Linked DNA regions of Sporocytophaga myxococcoides. The main gene of each other region encodes a partner of the protein of the gene in region 2 in a complex. Links are inferred from orthologs where the notes say so. Each region holds a gene or a part of one and is shown on either strand. Other genes may lie near its edges.

Region 1 (7,128 bases), 300 kb from region 2 along the record:
GACCTTCATGTAACTTTTTTCCTACACCATGACCAACCAACTCTCTCACAACAGAATATCCTTTAGATTCTACAAAGTTTTGTATTGAAAAACCAATATCACCTGTTCTTTTCCCAACAACAGCTTCTTCAATACCCAAATACAAAGATTGCTTTGTAAATTCCAACAATTGCCTGACATCTTCCGAAACTTTGCCTATACCATATGTATAAGCACTATCACTATGATATCCACCTAAATTTACGCCACAATCAACAGATATAACATCTCCTTCTTTCAAGGCATACTTCCCTGGGAAACCATGAACTACTTGCTCATTAACGGAGATACACAATGTATAAGGAAATCCGTTGTACCCTTTAAAAGAAGGAACCCCTCCACCACTAATAATAAAATTATATGCTAAATCATCTAACTCTTGAGTAGTTACTCCAATCTTGATAGCCTTTGCAATTTCACCATGTACACGGCCTAAAAGATCTCCACTCTTCTTTATTAGATCAATTTCTTCTTCAGTTTTATAATATATCATTAGTTAGAAGAAGAAATCGCTACATTTTCTGACCTTCCTTTAATTCTTCCTGATTGCATCATACCTTCATAATGTCTCATCAGTAAGTAACTTTCTATTTGTTGAAGTGTATCCAATACTACACCAACCATTATTAAAAGAGAAGTACCACCGAAGAAGTACGAAAAATCTCTGGTTACTCCAGCAACATGTGCAATTGCTGGTAGTATAGCTAAAGCCGCCAGGAAAACAGCACCAGGAAGAGTGATTCGAGACAAAACATCATCAATGTAGTCTGAAGTTTGTTTTCCAGGTTTTATACCAGGGATAAAACCACCATTTCTTTTCATATCATCTGCAATCTGATTTGGATTAACAGATAGGGCTGTATAGAAGAAGGTAAACAGGATAATTAATACAGCGAATGTTAAATTATATTGCCAGCTAGTGAAATCTGAAAATGTTGCACCTATCGATCCTGCAAAATCACTAGTATCAGAAAACATAGAAGCAACCATTGCTGGCAAAAACATTATTGACTGAGCAAAGATAATTGGCATAACTCCTGCAGCAATTACCTTTAAAGGAATATATTGCCTTTGACCGCCATATACCTTATTACCAATTACTTGTTTTGCATACTGTACAGGTATTTTTCTTGTGGCTTGTGTTAACATCACCACTCCCATAACAATAAAGAATAATACCCCTAACTCAATTATAAATGGTAAAGCTCCCTTCATTCCTTTTGCTGCTCCTTCAACTACAATAGCTTGAGGGAATCTTGAGATAATCCCTACCATTATAAGCATAGAGATTCCATTTCCAATACCCTTATCTGTAATTTTCTCACCCAGCCACATACAAAACATCGTACCTGCTGTCAGAATTAACATAGCGCTAATTGTAAAGAAAGCTCTGTCAACACCTGGAAATAACATTTCCTGGTTTACCGTAGCTGCCAAATATCCAACCGATTGAGCTAAGGTTATAAATATTGTAAGTACCCTTGTAATCTGATTGATCTTTTTTCTACCAGATTCTCCTTCTTTTTGAAGTTTTTGAAAATAAGGAACAGCGAAGGTTAATAGTTGCAAAACTATACTTGCTGAAATATAAGGCATGATACCCAAACCAAAAATAGAAACATTGCTGAATGCACCTCCAACCAAGGTATCCAACAATCCTAAAATGTTGTCTTTATTAGAACCCTGTTCTATTGAAGCTGGATCAACACCAGGAAGTACAACATAAGATCCCAGACGAAAAATCAAAAGAAAACCTATAGTGTTCAGTATCCTGATTCTTAGGTCTTCTATTGAAAATATATTCTTAATGGTTTGGATAAACTTTTTCATTATGCAATTTTTATTGCTTTACCACCTGCATTTTCAATTGCTTTAACAGCTGATTCAGAAAAAGAATGGGCTTTGATCTCTAATTTCGCTTTTAGCTCTCCTCTTCCCAAAACTTTAATTTTATCAGATTTAGCAACTAATCCGTTCTCTAAAAGAACTTTATCATCTACCAATGATAACTTCTTTTCAGTTGCAAGATTATTTATTATATCTAAATTAATGGGCTTGAATATTACTTTGTCAGGATTATTAAATCCAAATTTTGGAACTCTTCTTTGAAGAGGCATTTGACCACCTTCAAAACCTGATTTTTTAGAATATCCTGATCTTGACTTTGCTCCTTTGTGACCTCTTGTTGAAGTTCCGCCACGTCCTGATCCGGTACCTCTACCAATTCTCTTTCTATTTTTAACAGACCCTTTTGCAGGAGTCAAATTACTTAAGTTCATAATTAGATTTTGCTAACAGTTACCAAGTGATTTACTTTCTTAACCATTCCTTGTATTTGAGGAGTTGCTTCTACCTCAACACTTTTATTAATTTTACCAAGTCCTAAAGCTTTAATTGTAAGCTTCTGATCGATTGGACGATCAATAGTACTTCTAACTTGAGTTATTTTAATCTTAGCCATTTTACTTTCCGGTAAATACTTTTGCCAATGTAACACCTCTTTGTTGAGCAATAACGTGTGGAGCTCTCATTCTTAGTAGAGCATCAAAAGTAGCTTTAACAACGTTGTGAGGATTAGAAGACCCCTTTGACTTAGCTAAGACATCTTTAACGCCAGCACTTTCAAGTACAGCTCTCATTGCACCACCTGCAATTACTCCAGTACCAGGAGCTGCAGGTTTTAAGAATACAAATCCTCCACTATATTTTCCATGAATCGGATGAGGTACGGTACCCTTCAAAACCGGAACCTTAATAAGGTTCTTCTTTGCATCATCTATACCTTTTGTGATAGCATCTGTTACCTCATTAGCTTTACCTAAGCCGTAACCAACTACACCATGACCATCTCCTACTACAACAATTGCAGAGAAACTAAATCTACGACCTCCCTTTACAACTTTTGCAACTCTTTGAATAGCTACTACCTTTTCTTTAAGGTCAATTTCGCTAGCTTTTACTGATCTAATATTTACCTGAGACATATCGATTAGAATTTAAGGCCTCCTTCTCTAGCTCCTTCAGCTAAAGCTTTAACTCTACCATGATAAAGATATCCACCTCTATCAAATACTACTTCTGAAATACCATTACTCTTTGCTTTTTCAGCAATCTTTAAACCGACACTTTTAGAAAGTTCAGATTTAGTTCCTTTTTGGGATTTTAGCTCTACAGAAGATGCACTGATAATTGTTTTTCCTGCTATATCATCTATAATTTGAGCATATATACTTGTATTGCTTCTAAAAACTGAGAGTCTTGGCTTAACTCCTGTACCAGAAATTTTCTTTCTGATACTTCTCTTTATCCTCAGTCTTCTTAAATCTTTTTTAGTAGCCATCTTAAATCAATTTATTATTTAGCAGCAGTTTTACCAGCTTTACGTCTAACAACTTCGTTAACAAATCTGATACCCTTACCTTTGTATGGTTCAACCTTTCTCAGAGAACGAATTTTTGCAGCCACTTGTCCAATCAACTGTTTATCAATTGATTCCAAAGTTACAATTGGGTTTTTACCTTTTTCAGTTAAAGTTTTTACAGCAACTTCATTAGGCAATGCCACAAATATATTGTGTGAATATCCTAAACTTAGTTCTAGCACGGAACCAGTAGAAGCAGCCTTATAACCAACCCCGACCAATTCGAGATCAATTTTATAACCTTCACTAACTCCAACCACCATGTTACTAAGCAATGATCTATACAATCCATGTAAAGCCTTATGTCTCTTTTGATCTGTAGGTCTTTCTACATTCAAGTTGGATCCTTCAACAGTTACCTTAATATCTAAGTCAACAGCTTGAACCAAAGTCCCTTTAGGGCCCTTAATCTCTACCAAATTTCCAGAACCAACCTTTACTTCAACCTTAGCAGGTATTGCAATTGGCTTTTTTCCAATCCTTGACATATTATTTTTTTATAATATTAATAAATATAACAAAGTACTTCACCACCAATATTTAATTCTCTAGCTTCCTTGTCAGTAATAACACCTTTGGAAGTAGACAAAATTGCAATACCCAAGCCATTTAAAACTCTAGGCAAAGTAGCTGATTTAGAATACTTTCTTAATCCTGGAGAACTTATTCTCTCTATTTTAACAATTGCAGATTGTTTAGTTAGAGGATTATATTTCAAGGCAATTTTTATTTTCCCTTGTTTATCATCTTCTTCAAATTTATAATTCTGAATATAACCCTTATCAAAAAGAACCTTGGTTATTTCTTTCTTTATATTTGAAGCAGGAACCTCAACTATCCTATGATTCGCCTTAATAGCGTTTCTCAATCTTGTTAAATAATCTGCGATAGGATCCATTTTAAACTTTTCTTTATATATTAAAATTAAAAGCCCCGAATCAGGGCTGCAAATTTAAGAAGATTTTTTGAAAAAGAAAATCTTTATTAAAAAATTACCAACTTGCTTTCGTTACACCAGGAATTTTTCCTGCAGAGGCCATTTCTCTAAATGTAACTCTGGAGATCCCAAACTTCCTCATATAACCTCTTGGTCTCCCTGTTAATTTACACCTATTGTGTAATCTCACCTTTGAGGAATTTCTCGGTAATTTATCCAGACCTAAGAAATCACCGTTAGCTTTAAGCTCTTCTCTTTTTTTAGCGTATTTAGCTACGAGTTTGATTCTTTTTCTCTCTCTAGCTTTTACTGATTCTTTTGCCATTTCAATTATTTTTTCTGTCCTGCGAAAGGTAGACCGAATGATTTTAATAACTCCAGACTTTCTTCGTCTGTATTTGCTGTAGTAACAAAAGTAATATCCATACCAGAAATTTTACTTACTTTATCGATACTAATCTCAGGGAATATTATTTGCTCTTTTACTCCCAAAGTGTAATTGCCTTTACCGTCAAAACCTTTATCGCTTATCCCTCTAAAGTCACGAACCCTTGGTAATGCAATTGACATTAATCTATCCATAAATTCGTACATTCTATCTCCACGCAAAGTTACTTTTGCGCCAATTGGCATATTTTCTCTAAGCTTAAAATTTGAGATAGCCTTTTTCGATTTTGTTGCTAATGCCTTTTGACCAGTAATTATTGTCAACTCTTCAACTCCAACATCAACAATCTTTTTATCTGAAACAGCGGCTCCCATACCTTTATTAACAACAATCTTTGTTAATTTTGGAACCTGCATCTGAGATTTATACTGAAATTTGCTTTTTAATTGAGCAACAATTTCTTTATTGTATTTATCCTTTAGTCTTGGAATAGCCATATCCTTACTTTATTATGTCTCCAGTTTTCTTTGAGTATCTCTGAAGCTTACCTTTTGAATCTAACTTTCTTCCTATTCTTGAAGCTGTCCCCTTTGAATCCACTACCATTAAGTTACTAGCATGAATAGGCGCCTCTTTTTTTACAATACCACCATTTGGATTCGTAGCCGTAGGCTTTGTATGCTTTGTTACCATATTAAGGCCTTCAACAATAGCCTTGTTACCAGTAACATCAACACTTTTAATTGTTCCTGTCTTACCACGAAAATCGCCGGCAATAACTTTTACAGTATCACCTGCTTTTATATGTAATTTTTTATTTGTAGTTGCCATAATATTATAATACTTCAGGAGCAAGTGATACAATCTTCATAAACTGTTTCTCTCTTAATTCTCTAGCGACTGGTCCGAAGATACGAGTTCCTCTAGGTTCATCATTGTTGTTTAGTAAAACAACAGCATTATCAGAGAATCTTATGTAAGAACCATCTACTCTCCTAACCTCTTTTTTTGTCCTAACTATAACAGCTTTAGAAACTGTTCCTTTTTTTAAGTTGCTAGACGAAAGAGCATGTTTAACAGTTACTACTACTTTATCGCCGATGGAAGCATATTTCTTTTTTGTTCCACCCAAAACTCTAATAACTAAAACCTCTTTAGCTCCGCTATTATCAGCTACATTTAATCTTGATTCCTGCTGTATCATGGTTATTTCGCCTTTTCAATAATTTCAACTAATCTCCATCTTTTTAATTTGCTCAGCGGACGAGTTTCCATGATCTTTACAGTATCACCGATACCACATTCATTTTTTTCGTCATGAGCCATAAATTTAGTAGTCTTGTTTAGAAACTTACCATATTTAGCATGCTTAACTTTTCTTTCTACAGCTACTGTAATTGATTTTGTCATTTTATTACTAACGACTTTACCAACTCTCTCTTTTCTAAAATTTCTTTGCTCCATAATAATCTAAAGATTAGGATTTGGATTTAACCTTTTCACTCAAAGCTGTCTGAAGACGAGCTATTACTTTTTTTGCCTCCCTAATCTTCATAGGATTTTCAATTGGAGAAATAGCATGTGCAAATTTTAATTTTGCAAGAGCCTCTTGCTCTGCAGAGATTCTACTCTTTAAATCAGCAGCGTTTAGAGATTTTATATCAGAAGTTTTCATTGAATTAACCTTCGTAATCTGGACGAACAACAAATTTAGTTTTTACTGGTAATTTTTGGGCTGCAAGTCTCAGAGATTCCATTGCAGTTTCTTTCGAAATACCTGTTGATTCGAAAAGAATAGTTCCTGGCTTAATCACAGCCACCCAATATTCAGGAGCTCCTTTACCTTTACCCATACGAACCTCAGCAGGCTTCTTAGTTATTGGCTTATCTGGAAAAATTCTTATCCAAACTTGTCCTTCTCTTTTCATTGCTCTAGTCATAGCAATACGAGCAGCCTCTAACTGACGGCTGGTTATCATACCAGGCTCCAGAGCCTTGATAGCGAAAGATCCAAATTCTATACTAAAACCTCTTGTCGCAATCCCTCTGTTTCTACCCTTTTGTTGCTTCCTAAATTTTGTTCTTTTTGGCTGTAACATTCTTTTAAACTTTTACAGTTGCCTAACCAACTCTTTACTATTGCAGTAAAAACCTCTTGTTATTTTCTTTTTCTTTTTGGTCCACCTTCGGACTTTTTCTTTCCACCTCTATTTTGTGGTGCATTACCTTCAGCAGGAACATTTGCAGATGCACTTGCAAGACCTACATTAGGAGACAAATCCCTTTTTCCAAAAACTTCACCTTTGAAAATCCATACCTTGATACCGATTTTTCCATAAACTG
Region 2 (7,339 bases):
CCGGTGTGAAAATATCCACCGGAAGTTCCTTTACTATAAATTCATTATAGCCCATTCTATGCATGCCTGCAAAAGCAAGAATCATTGCAGGAAAAAGGCCGTCTTCCATTTTCTTAAGTCTTGTCTGGAGGTTTCCTCTTGCATCAGTGGTTGAAAGATGGGGAAAATAATGCTTTAGCAAAGCTTTTCTTCTTGTGGACGAAGTACCAACCAATACTCTTGAAAGGTCTTCCAGAGCAAAGCTTTTGTCAAAACTAACCAGTACGTCGTTTGGTTTTTCTCTTTCAGTGAATGCTATGATTTCCAGCTCAGGTCCAAGATCCGTCTGCATGTCTTTTGCGCTATGAACCGCAATATCCAGGGACCCATCCTTCAATTGCACCTCAATCTCTTCTGTAAAAATTCCTTTGGTTCCAATTTCGGAAAAGGCAGAAGCGAGTTGCTTATCTCCTTTTGTTTCAATCTTTAAAATCTCTGTTTCATACCCGGCGTTATTCAAAACTCCGGCGACATATTCTGTTTGCCACATTGCCAGTTTGCTGGCTCTGGTTCCAATTCTGATTTTACTCTCCATCAATATAATCAAGCGTTCTAAGAAGCAACTTAGAAATTTTTAGGCTAAACTCCAATCAAATCCCGTTCTGCCTTTTTCTTTTTATTGCGTTCTACAAAATCAATGATTTTGCCTGCCACATCTATCTGAGTTACAGTTTCAATTCCCTGCAACCCCGGCGAAGAATTGACTTCAATGATTAAAGGGCCTCTGGAGCTTCGTAACATATCCACCCCGGAAATAGATAAGCCCAAGGCTTTTGACGCACATAATGCAGCGTCCCTTTCTTCATGTGTAAGTTCAATCATTTCGCCTTCCCCTCCACGATGGAGGTTAGAGCGGAATTCGCCTTCTTTACCTTGCCTTTTCATAGCCCCCACTACTTCATTGTCTACCACAAATGCGCGTATATCAGAGCCGTTGGCTTCTTTTATAAATTCCTGAATGAGGATATCAGCTTTGAGCCCATAAAATGCTTCAATTACTGATTTAGCGGCTTTTTTAGATTCTGCAAGTACAACCCCTATCCCCTGGGTACCTTCCAATAATTTAATAATTACCGGCGCACCACCTACATGGCTTATAAGGTTATCTACATCTTTTGACTGGCTTGCAAATGCTGTCTTCGGAACTCCAATACCAGCTTCGCTCAAAACCTGAAGTGTTCTAAGCTTATCTCTTGATCTGGTGATAGCCTGGGATTTCGTTGAGCTGAACACGTTCATCATTTCAAACTGGCGCACTATTGCAGCACCATAAAATGTAACGGAAGCCCCTATTCTCGGAATTACAGCATCATAATCAGTTATCTTTTCTTTATTATAATAAAGCGTTGGATTTCCTGCCTCTATCCCGACATAACATTTTAAATGATCCAGAACCCTAACATCGTGACCACGCTCTTTAGCAGCCTCCACAAGTCTTTTTGTGGAATAAAGGCTTGCATTTCTTGAAAGAATCGCAATACGCATCATCTTACTTATTTAAGCTTTTCTTTTGTTTGTAGGATAAATTGAATTTGGAAACATCTACCAGGAAACCATTTTTCAAAAATTTTCTTCCCAGTAATATGGGATGTTTCATGTTAGATCTGTCTGAAAGGGTAAACTCTGTTTCAATAAGTTTGTTAAAAATGAGGACTTTCGTCTTTATCACAAAACGCTTTTCAATTTGCCCGAATGAACTTTTCACTATTCTTTCCGAAAAATTATTCGTTTGAAAAACAATTTTTTCCTTTTCCTTACCATTAAAATAAGGTAAGGTGAAGCTCAGTTTTTTCTTTACATTGCCAGTAACCTTCGGATTATTGCAATGGATGGAACAACTATAAGCACCGGTATCAATTTTTGCTTTTACCTTGAATATTTTAAGATCCGGAAGATCTATAATATCACTGCGGCCTATAGTTAGCTTCTCTTTTTTCATGAGCAGTCCTGTCAAGACTTCATCATCCCGGATATTTGCAGAGAGAGATCAAGAAATACAATTTTTGCATTAGCGTTTCTCTCTATATGATAATATGCCTCATTCAGGCTCTTACTAATATTTTCTATTTTAACTTCGTTTAAAGCTTTTGAAAAGCCATCTACAAACTTCAGATCTTCTTCATTAAGTCTTAAAAGCTCTTTGCTATTGAGGCGACAGATAAGGGTTTCTCTAAGAATATTCAATCCATATTGGAAAAGATTTTTCTGACCTTCTCTTCCAAGTTTCTGGAAGGCTTCTGACCAGTCTACAAGTTCCAGGATATTGACCTTTTTATAACAAAGCCTCATCCATTCTCTGAACATTTGATGGTTGTCTTCTTCTGCCTGCTGCAGCAACCTTAATCCCTCATTCAGATTCCCATCTGCCAGATAAGCAACTTGTCTTGCTTTTTTTTCATCAAGATGCTTATCCTCCATTAAGAATTTAGTTACTTCTTCATCCGTGAAAGGTCTTATCTTCACTCTTTGAGTACGGGAAAGTACCGTTGTTATGATCTTGTCAGGGTTCTGAGTAACAAGCAGAAATATTGTTTTTACCGGAGGTTCTTCAAGGACTTTAAGAATAGCATTGGCTGAAGACGAATTCATTTGTTCCGGAAGCCAGATGACCATTATTTTATATTCTGCCTCGAAAGATTTCATGGTCACTGTCTTTATTATATTTCTGCTTTCGTCTACTGATATATTCAGTTGTTTATTTTCTGCTCCTATAAAGTTCCCCCATTCTATAAGTCCTCCATAAGGATTTTCTGCAATGAAATTCCTCCACTCTTTCATGAACAATGCACTTGATGCGTCTTTCGAAACACTTTTTGTGGTGCTCACTGGAAACACAAAATGCAGATCCGGGTGGATAAGCTTATTGAATTTATTACAGGAAGCACAAGTGCCACAAGAATCTGTTTCACCTTTCTCCTCGCAGTTGATATAAGTCGCATAAGCTAGTGCCATTGCAAGGCTGCCGCTTCCTTCTGGTCCGGCAAAAAGCTGAGCATGTGCAACATGTCTGTTTTTTACAGAAGCAATAAGGCTGGCCTTAGTTTCTTCAAGACCCTTAATCTGAGAAAATAACACAATTATTAAATTTAAGTACTAGTTATGAATTTTTAGGTAGCCTTAATAAGGGAATACGTTATAAAATTGTTAAGCAGAAATTAGAAATTTCTCACCTGCTGATCTTCAATTTCAAACACGTATTTCAGAATATTAATCTCTTCCTTGGATAGCTGTATATTTCTCCGTGCCATAACCCTTTCGGCTACCTGGATTACTTTCTCAAAGTTATATCTGGAATAATTTTTATCTCCTCCCCAGGCAAATGAAGGCACAAATTTAGCAGGATAACCTTCACCGAAAATGTTTGCATTTACTCCCACAACAGTGCCAGTATTGAACATAGTATTGATTCCGCATTTAGAGTGGTCTGCCATCAACAGACCACAAAACATTTTTCCGGTATTTACAAAGTCTTGCTCCTTATAGCTATATACCTGAACTTCTGAATAAGTGTTTTTAAGATTTGAAGTATTTGTATCTGCACCCAAATTACACCATTCTCCGATTACAGAATTACCAAGAAAACCATCATGAGCTTTGTTGGTATATCCGAATATTACAGAATTACTTACTTCACCACCTATTTTAGAATAAGGACCGACAGTTGTATCTCCTCTGAATTTTGCTCCCATACTTACAGATGCCCCTTCGCCAAGAGCGAAAGGTCCACGAATAATTGCACCTTCCATGATTTCAGAGTTCTTTCCCAGATAGATGGGGCCATTTTCGGCATTTAGGATAGCAGCTTTTATTGATACCCCCTCTTCTATAAATACTTTATCCTGATTGTAAATCCTGGTATATGGATCTGAGAATGGAGCAGAGATTCTTCCTTTGGTTATCAGATCGAAATCTTCTGTTATTTCTTTACCGTTATTCAAAAAAATATCCCAGGGTCTTTTTATGATGATTAAAGCACCTTTAAACTCAATCTGTTTCCCTTCTGCTACCTTTTTATAGGCAATGATAACACCATCCTTAACAATAACTTCCCCGTCCTTGAGACTTTTTATCGCAGCTACAAGTTCATCTGTGGGACAAACTCCTCCGTTAATAAATACATTTTCCTTTCCAGGATTTAGAATGAAACGATCACTTAGATATTCTTCTGTAATGTAAGATACATCCAATCCGGATCTTAACTTCCATTTTTCCGTTATGGTTAATATACCTATCCTTACCTCAGCAACAGGCCTGGTAAAGGTAAAAGGAAGAAGCCCCTGCCTTATTGAAGGTTCGTCGAATAAAATGAAATTCATATTACAAAAATAAAAAAGTCTTCATGGAATCATGAAGACTTTTATACTTATTAAAGAAAACTTTATTCAGAATGTTTTTTTACTTCTGGTATTTTTTCTTGAATTTCTCAACTCTACCTGCAGCATCAACAAATATTTTCTTGCCAGTGTAGAATGGGTGAGAAGCTGAGCTAACCTCAACTTTAACGAGAGGATAGGTATTTCCATCTTCCCATTTAATTGTTTCTGAAGTCTTTATAGTTGATTTTGTAAGAAATTTAAAATCACTAGAAGAATCTTGAAAAACAACTGCTCTGTAATCCGGGTGAATATCTTTTTTCATAATCGCTAACTATCTATTGTAAAAGGGTAACAAATTTAGTAAAATAGAATTTATCAACCAAACTCAGGATTAATTTTTTAGAAATTACCCTTTTCATTAAATTGCCTCTATTATATTTAAAAAGCATTGGATCTTTAAAAAGTTCCATTTTAAACCGGAAAATAATATGGCAGGTGAGAAAAATTTAATCCTTGACAAACAACAAATACTACAGAAAATCAAGAGGATATCTTTTGAAATCTATGAAAATAATTTTTCTGAAGAAGAAATTGTGCTGGCGGGGATCGATGAAAAAGGATACATTTTTGCCAACCTTCTCAAAAACGATATTGAGGGGATCTCCCCTTTAAAGGTCATGCTTGTTAAAATTCAGCTGGATAAATTAGCCAATGTACAAAGTGAAGTGCATCTCGATATTGATATTGAGCAGATTAAAAACAAAACTGTTATCCTCGCAGATGATGTTTTAAATACAGGTCGTACTTTAGCCTATGCGCTTAAACCTTTTCTGAATATTGAATTAAAAAAATTGCAAACTGCCGTTATCGTAGACAGAAGTCATCAATTATTTCCTATTGCAGCCGACTATGTTGGCTATTCACTCGCTACAACACTAAGAGAAAGGATTGATGTGGTTCTGGATGAAAACGAATACGGGGTTTATCTTCATTAATCCAATTAATCTTTGACCTCTTTAAAATCCTGTTAAATCAATTGATTGTAACTTTCAAAGATTTGATAGACTTTTTTTCAATCCTTAAGTCAAGTTAGTCTTTATAGGAAAGCCATCTGAACACTTCCTTCCAGGTGGCGTTTTTCCCATACATTAAAATTCCCACTCTATATATTTTTGCGGCAAGCAAAGTCGCCAGCAGGAAAAAAGAGAATAGTACAATCATTGATAATGCAATTTCCCAGAATGGGATGCCAAATGGTATTCGCAACATCATGACTACAGGACTTGTAAAAGGTATATAGGAAAGAATTTGGGCCAGTGTGCTGTCAGGCATTTCCAATATCCTTGGAGCCATGATAAATGAAAAAATCAGAGGCAATGTTATCGGCAGCATAAATTGCTGGGTATCCGTCTCTGCATCAGAAGCTGCCCCGATAGCGGCAAACAGTGAACTATAAAAAAGATATCCTACAAGGAAAAAGAAAATAAATACCGGAATGATCAAACCAAAATTGATCTGTCCTACAAAGTTAAGCATTTCATTAACTTCCATTGCCTGAGCCGCGTCGTGACTAGTTGTCAAAGTCTGACTGATGTTCTCGTCAGAAAAGCGTTCGAGCTTGAATTTATCAAAAATCAAACGGGATAAAGTAAATGTAGTGATTACCCATATTAAAAACTGAGTAAGGCTTACCAGGGCCACTCCCAGTATCTTTCCAACCATGAGCTGAAAGGGTGTTACTGAAGAGACGACCACTTCAAGTATTCTGTTGGCCTTTTCTTCAATAATACTCTTCATCACCTGGACACCATACAAGAATATAAAAAAGTATACCAGAATTGCAGAAAATAAGGCTATCGAAGCTGCAGCTTCACCAGCATTCTTTTCTAGAAGCCTAGTCTCTGTTAAATTTATTTCAGGCAAAGATGCATTGAGTTTAGTTTTGGCAACAGCGAGTTTTAAAGCCTGTTCTATTCCCTGCCTTTCTTCTGAAGATATATTTGAAGCATTGATAAGATTTGCATTTATTGCTCCGGATGTATCAGGTGGAAGAATAATTAGATGGGAAGCTTTGTTTTTATTTAGCTTCTCCTGATCAGAAAAAATAATAAAAGGGGCTTCAAGTTGTTCTTTTAAGATGTGATGCTGGTCTATAACAACCACCTCCTTCTGCTTAGCCTGTGGCACTGTAAGCCATGCGGGAACAATCATCAGGACAAGAAAAATCAATGGTCCAAGAAAAGAAAGGATAAGAAAAGCTTTTTTTCTGACTCTTGTAATGTACTCCCTTTGGAGAATCAACCAAACCTTATTCATCACTTTCTCCCTTTATCTTATCAATAAATATTTCATGCAATGAGGGCAATTCCTCTTTAAAGCTTTTAAAGTTAATATGCGGCATTAAGACTTCAATGATTTTATTGAGAACAATACCCGGTGCCGGAATCAATGTAGCAATAAACTGGTTCCCTGCGAAAGTTTCCGAATCTACCACCTCATACAAGAGTTTATTTTCAGGCAAAATACCTTCTCCTTCAATTATAAGTCTGTTCTTCTTCACACCTTCTTTGATCTTTTTCACCTCTCCTTCAAGAACATTTTTTCCTTTGTTGATAAGCACAATTTTATCACACAGCTCTTCTGCATTCTCCATTCGGTGGGTTGAAAGGAGGATGGTCTTTCCTTCTTTTCTGAATCTGAAAATATAATTTTTAAGTAATTCAGCATTTACAGGATCGAAGCCAGAAAACGGCTCATCTAGTATGATCAGGTCAGGATTATGAATAATGCTGGCAATGAATTGCACTTTTTGCTGCATTCCTTTCGAGAGTGCATCAACAGTATGATTCTTCCACTCCGCAAGACCTGTTTCTTCAAGAAAAGAGGTAGTTCTTGTCTTAGCTTCTGAAGCAGCAACCCCCTTCAACCTTGCAAAATAAACGAGCTGCTCTTCTACCTTCATCTTTTTGTACAGGCCTCTTTCT

The links. The genes of interacting proteins can lie anywhere in the genome.
Region 1: MYP_RS05095 (region 2) and rplF share a complex: the UniProt entries of both Escherichia coli proteins name them as parts of the 50S ribosomal subunit. The link is inferred for Sporocytophaga myxococcoides from one-to-one orthologs.

What each region holds. Positions count from the first base shown.
Region 1 is NZ_BBLT01000002.1:489,996-497,123, reverse strand. Bases 2,172-4,958 are described here. They hold rplF (50S ribosomal protein L6), read right to left. Parts: upstream 3,949-4,958; coding sequence 3,394-3,948; downstream 2,172-3,393. Other genes in these bases: rplE (50S ribosomal protein L5), read right to left, coding at 4,728-4,958; rpsN (30S ribosomal protein S14), read right to left, coding at 4,453-4,722; rpsH (30S ribosomal protein S8), read right to left, coding at 3,966-4,358; rplR (50S ribosomal protein L18), read right to left, coding at 3,029-3,379; rpsE (30S ribosomal protein S5), read right to left, coding at 2,502-3,023. Also shown: map (type I methionyl aminopeptidase), read right to left, coding at 1-532; preprotein translocase subunit SecY, read right to left, coding at 532-1,869; more of rplO, read right to left, coding at 1,869-2,171; more of rplE, read right to left, coding at 4,959-5,282; rplX (50S ribosomal protein L24), read right to left, coding at 5,287-5,616; rplN (50S ribosomal protein L14), read right to left, coding at 5,621-5,989; rpsQ (30S ribosomal protein S17), read right to left, coding at 5,992-6,249; rpmC (50S ribosomal protein L29), read right to left, coding at 6,263-6,460; rplP (50S ribosomal protein L16), read right to left, coding at 6,465-6,884; rpsC (30S ribosomal protein S3), read right to left, coding at 6,944-7,128. UniProt on the Escherichia coli protein: This protein binds directly to at least 2 domains of the 23S ribosomal RNA, thus is important in its secondary structure.
Region 2 is NZ_BBLT01000002.1:188,523-195,861, reverse strand. Bases 3,057-6,054 are described here. They hold MYP_RS05095 (type B 50S ribosomal protein L31), read right to left. Parts: upstream 4,678-6,054; coding sequence 4,435-4,677; downstream 3,057-4,434. Other genes in these bases: MYP_RS05085 (ABC transporter permease), read right to left, coding at 5,445-6,054; MYP_RS05090 (phosphoribosyltransferase family protein), read left to right, coding at 4,844-5,350; MYP_RS05100 (GlmU family protein), read right to left, coding at 3,195-4,355; MYP_RS05105 (DNA polymerase III subunit), read right to left, coding at 3,057-3,114. Outside these bases: hemC (hydroxymethylbilane synthase), read right to left, coding at 1-574; rimK (30S ribosomal protein S6--L-glutamate ligase), read right to left, coding at 619-1,524; MYP_RS05110 (ATP-dependent zinc protease family protein), read right to left, coding at 1,529-1,978; more of MYP_RS05105, read right to left, coding at 1,990-3,056; more of MYP_RS05085, read right to left, coding at 6,055-6,671; MYP_RS05080 (ABC transporter ATP-binding protein), read right to left, coding at 6,664-7,339.